Regions from separate parts of the Clostridium kluyveri DSM 555 genome, predicted to be linked through region 1. Evidence: a T-box and tRNA genes for the amino acid it is inferred to sense, from the RefSeq annotation. Region 1 holds a T-box; the other holds one or more tRNA genes.

Region 1 (2,410 bases):
ATACACCTGCTTCTATTCTTCTCCTATTGGAACCATGAAAATAGATAGTGATGACATAGGAATAAATTCTATAGTGTTTTTAAACTATGAACCAGAAATTACAACTAATAATAATTACAGTATACATATAAAAAATTGTATAACTCAGTTGGATGAATATTTTAGAGGCACCAGAAAAAATTTCTCAATTAAACTTCATATTTCAGGTACTCCCTTTAGAGAAAAAGTGTGGAAGGAACTTCTAAAAATCCCTTATGGCCACACCTGTTCTTATTATGATATAGCTAATTCAATAAATAATAAAAATGCCGTTAGAGCTGTAGGAGGTGCAAATCACCATAACAAAATAAGTATAATTATCCCCTGTCACAGGGTTATAGGTAAGGATGGGAATTTAACCGGATATGGCGGTGGGCTATGGCGAAAAAAATGGCTTTTGGAGCATGAACAAAAATATAACTGATATCAACATATTTTTTCATAATCATTGACAATAAATTTCATAAATATTATAATTTTAAAATGAAGATTTAAATTATGATAAATTTTAACTTATAAACTAAAAACTATGATGAGAAGAGTAAATATAGGAACTTTCTAAAGCGAATTGGTTATGGTGAAAGTCCAATGTAAGTCTATATTGAAGAACATCTCGAAGTTTCTAACCGAAACCACTATGGAATTAGGCTTAGAGGTATTCAACACCTTAAAATTGAAGGATAAGGTATTTATCTTATCCTAAGAGCTGGTCATATTTATGACAAATTGGGTGGTACCGCGAATTAAGTCTTTCGTCCCTTTAGGGATGAAAGACTTTTATTAATAACATAATAAATTTACGGAGGAAAATAACATGAAAAAAACATTAGTAAAATCTCTTTACAGGGAAACTGAAAAATTTATAGATAAAGATATTGAAATCTCGGGCTGGATAAGAACCATAAGAGATTCTAAATCCTTTGCTTTCATAGAATTAAATGATGGATCATTTTTTAAAAATGTTCAAGTAGTTTTAGATGACAAAATAGAAAATTTTAAAGAAATAATAAAATTACCTATTAGTTCGTCATTGTCTGTGGAGGGCACCCTAATTTTAACCCCTAATGCAAAACAATCTTTTGAAATTAAAGCCAAAAAGATATCTTTAGAAGGAAATTCATCTTCAGAATACCCTCTTCAAAAGAAGAGGCATACTCTTGAGTACTTAAGAACTATAGCTCATTTAAGACCAAGAAGTAATACTTTCTCTGCTGTATTTAGAGTTCGTTCCATTGCGGCCTATGCAGTACATAAATTCTTTCAGGAAAAAGATTTTGTATATGTAAATACTCCTATAATCACAGGCAGTGACTGCGAGGGAGCTGGTGAAATGTTCAGAATAACTACAATGGATTTAAATAACGTTCCTAAAGAAGAAGATAACTCTGTAGACTTTTCTAAAGATTTCTTTGGTAAAGAAACAAATTTAACTGTAAGTGGTCAGTTGTCTGCTGAAACTATGGCTCTTGCTTTTAGAAATGTATATACATTTGGTCCTACTTTTAGAGCGGAAGATTCAAATACATCAAGACATGCAGCTGAATTCTGGATGATAGAACCTGAAATGGCTTTTGCTGAACTGAAAGATTATATGGATACTGCAGAAGAACTGGTAAAGTATATAATAAATTATGTACTTGAAAAAGCTCCTGAAGAAATGGCCTTTTTCAACTCATTCATTGATAAATCTTTATTTGACAGACTAAATAACGTGGTTAATTCAGAATTTGGAAGAATAACTTACACCGAAGCTGTAGACATCTTACAGAAAAGTGGGGCATCTTTTCAATACCCAGTAGAATGGGGTATTGATCTTCAAACAGAACATGAAAGATATTTAACAGAAAAAGTGTTCGAAAAGCCTATATTTGTTACAGACTATCCAAAAGCTATAAAAGCCTTCTACATGAGAGAAAATGAAGACGGAAAGACAGTAGCCGCTGCAGACCTTTTAGTACCAGGAGTAGGAGAAATAGTGGGAGGAAGTCAAAGAGAAGAAAGATTATCTGTCCTTGAAAAGAGGATATCAGAATTTGGGCTTAACAAAGAGGATTACTGGTGGTATCTCGAACTTAGAAAATATGGTGAAACCAAACACTCTGGTTTTGGATTGGGTTTTGAAAGAATACTTATGTATATAACAGGTATGTCTAACATAAGAGATGTAATTCCATTTCCTAGAACACCGGGTTCTGCTGAATTTTAAAATATTAATTGAGAAGGGGGAAAAACCTTTGGAAAAAAGAATTGCTGTGGTTGGAATAGTTGTAGAAGATCTTGATAATGCTCCAATTGTAAATAGTATACTTCATTCTTTTTCAGATATTATAGTGGGAAGACTAGGTATCCCCTATAGAGAAAAAAATATTTC
Region 2 (2,410 bases), 870 kb from region 1:
TTTTTTAGATATACCCATAATAGTTCATTCTGTAGATAGAACAGTAGGCTTTATAGCCAAAAAGGAAATAATAAAATTTAAATTGATAGCTTACTGGATGAAACAAATAAAATGTGTTTTTATAGATAGAGAAAGTATACGAGAATCTATGAAATCCATAAATAAAGCAATTCAAATATTAAAGAGTGGACACAGCATGGTAATATTTCCAGAAGGCACCAGAAGTAAAGGTCCTAGAATAGGTGAATTTAAGAAAGGAAGTTTGAAATTAGCTTTAAAAGCAAAGGTCCCTATAGTTCCTATAGCCATAGATGGCAGCTACAAATTAAGAGAAGGCAATAAATATAGTATAGTAAAATCGGCAGAGGTGAAAGTAACCATATGTAAACCTATATATACTGATAGACTTTCTAAAGAAGAGTTATCAGATATATCAAATATTATAAGACAAGAGATACTTAAACAGATATACATTGAAGAATAACGTAAGATAATTATTACAACAGGGTGGTTGAATTTTATGAATTATATAAAAAAATATTTTAATATAATAGCTCTATTAATATCAATAACCTTTTTGATATCCGGCTGCATGAATTTAGAAAGCAGCCAAACAAGCAATTCCTTCAATAAATCTTTAGAATTTACAGTATATTATATAGATATTGGTCAGGGAGATAGTGAACTTATTCAAGTAAATAATAAAAATCTACTAATAGATGCAGGACCAACTAAAAGTACTGATAAGCTTTTATCCTATTTAAATAGTATAGATATTAAAAAATTGAATTATGTAATTGCCACCCATCCTGATGAAGATCACATAGGTGGTATGAGTACTGTAATAAATACATACCCTATAGACAAATTTTATGCTCCCAAAAAAACAGTTAATACCAGGGCCTTTGAGAATATGATAACTGAATTAAAATCTAAAAATATGAAAATAGATGTTCCAAAGCCGGGTATGCAATTGGATTTAGGTGAAGGTACTAAAGCAGAAATATTAGCTCCCAACAGCGATAGATATGAAGATACTAATAACTACTCCATAGTTTTAAAAATATCCTATGGAAATACTAAATTTCTTTTTACAGGAGATGCTGAAAAATTAAGTGAAAGAGAAATTCTAGATAAAAATTATGATATATCTGCAGATGTATTAAAGCTTGGTCACCATGGTAGTTCTACTTCTACCACAGATGAATTCTTGGATAAAGTATCCCCTGAAATAGCAATTATAAGTTGTGGTGCAGATAACAGATATGGGCATCCCCATAAAGAAACCTTAAGAAAACTAAAAAAAAGAAATATACGTATTTATAGAACTGATATTGATGGAAATATAGTGCTTATAAGTGATGGAAAAAACATAGTTAAGAAATGACTACATAATATAATATATTTTCTAAATATAAAACAAAAAATAAAAAAATGGCTCCGTGGAGAGGATTCGAACCTCCAACCCTTCGGTTAACAGCCGAATGCTCCACCGTTGAGCTACCACGGAACAATTTATCCGGCAGCGACCTGCTCTCCCACAGGGCCTCCCCTGCAGTACCATGGGCACTGTGGAACTTAACCTTCCTGTTCGAAATGGTAAGGGGTGTTGCCTCCACGTTATTGCCACCAGATTTATATTATTCTTTTCAGGAGTTTTATCCCCTCAAAATTGCACAGTAAATATTATTTGGTCAAGCCCTCGACCTATTAGTATCAGTCAGCTTAACATGTTGCCATGCTTACACCCCTGACCTATCTCCTCCTCTTCTCGGAGGGGTCTTACTGGCTTTCGCCATGGGAAATCTTGTCTTGGGGTGGGCTTCACACTTAGATGCTTTCAGCGTTTATCCCTTCCCGACTTAGCTACCCAGCTGTGCTCCTGGCGGAACAACTGGTTCACCAGCGGTCAGTCCATCCCGGTCCTCTCGTACTAGGGACAGCTCCCCTCAAATTTCCTACGCCCGCGACGGATAGGGACCGAACTGTCTCACGACGTTCTGAACCCAGCTCGCGTGCCGCTTTAATGGGCGAACAGCCCAACCCTTGGGACCTACTCCAGCCCCAGGATGCGACGAGCCGACATCGAGGTGCCAAACCTCCCCGTCGATGTGAACTCTTGGGGGAGATTAGCCTGTTATCCCCGAGGTAGCTTTTATCCGTTGAGCGATGGCCCTCCCACGAGGTACCACCGGATCACTAAGCCCGACTTTCGTCCCTGCTCCACCTGTGTGTGTCACAGTCAAGCTCCCTTCTGCCTTTGCACTCTACGAAGAATTTCCAACCCTTCTGAGGGAACCTTTGTACGCCTCCGTTACTCTTTTGGAGGCGACCGCCCCAGTCAAACTGCCCGCCTATCATTGTCCCGTGTCCAGTTTCATGCACTCCGGTTAGAATTCCAGTACTGCCA

The links. The T-box of region 1 lies ahead of asnS (asparagine--tRNA ligase). A T-box ahead of a tRNA ligase gene usually reads a tRNA of that ligase, here a tRNA-Asn.
Region 2: it encodes a tRNA-Asn, which carries the amino acid that the T-box ahead of asnS (asparagine--tRNA ligase) is inferred to sense. The anticodon was not compared.

What each region holds. Positions count from the first base shown of each region.
Region 1 is NC_009706.1:105,283-107,692, reverse strand. Features, by position in the region: gene CKL_RS00585 (methylated-DNA--[protein]-cysteine S-methyltransferase) at 1-463, shown strand, start outside; T-box leader at 560-802, shown strand; gene asnS (asparagine--tRNA ligase) at 854-2,245, shown strand; gene CKL_RS00575 (TM1266 family iron-only hydrogenase system putative regulator) at 2,274-2,410, shown strand, end outside.
Region 2 is NC_009706.1:974,240-976,649, reverse strand. Features, by position in the region: gene CKL_RS04780 (lysophospholipid acyltransferase family protein) at 1-484, shown strand, start outside; gene CKL_RS04775 (ComEC/Rec2 family competence protein) at 521-1,387, shown strand; tRNA gene CKL_RS04770 (tRNA-Asn) at 1,436-1,510, opposite strand; rRNA gene rrf (5S ribosomal RNA) at 1,518-1,634, opposite strand; rRNA gene CKL_RS04760 (23S ribosomal RNA) at 1,691-2,410, opposite strand, start outside.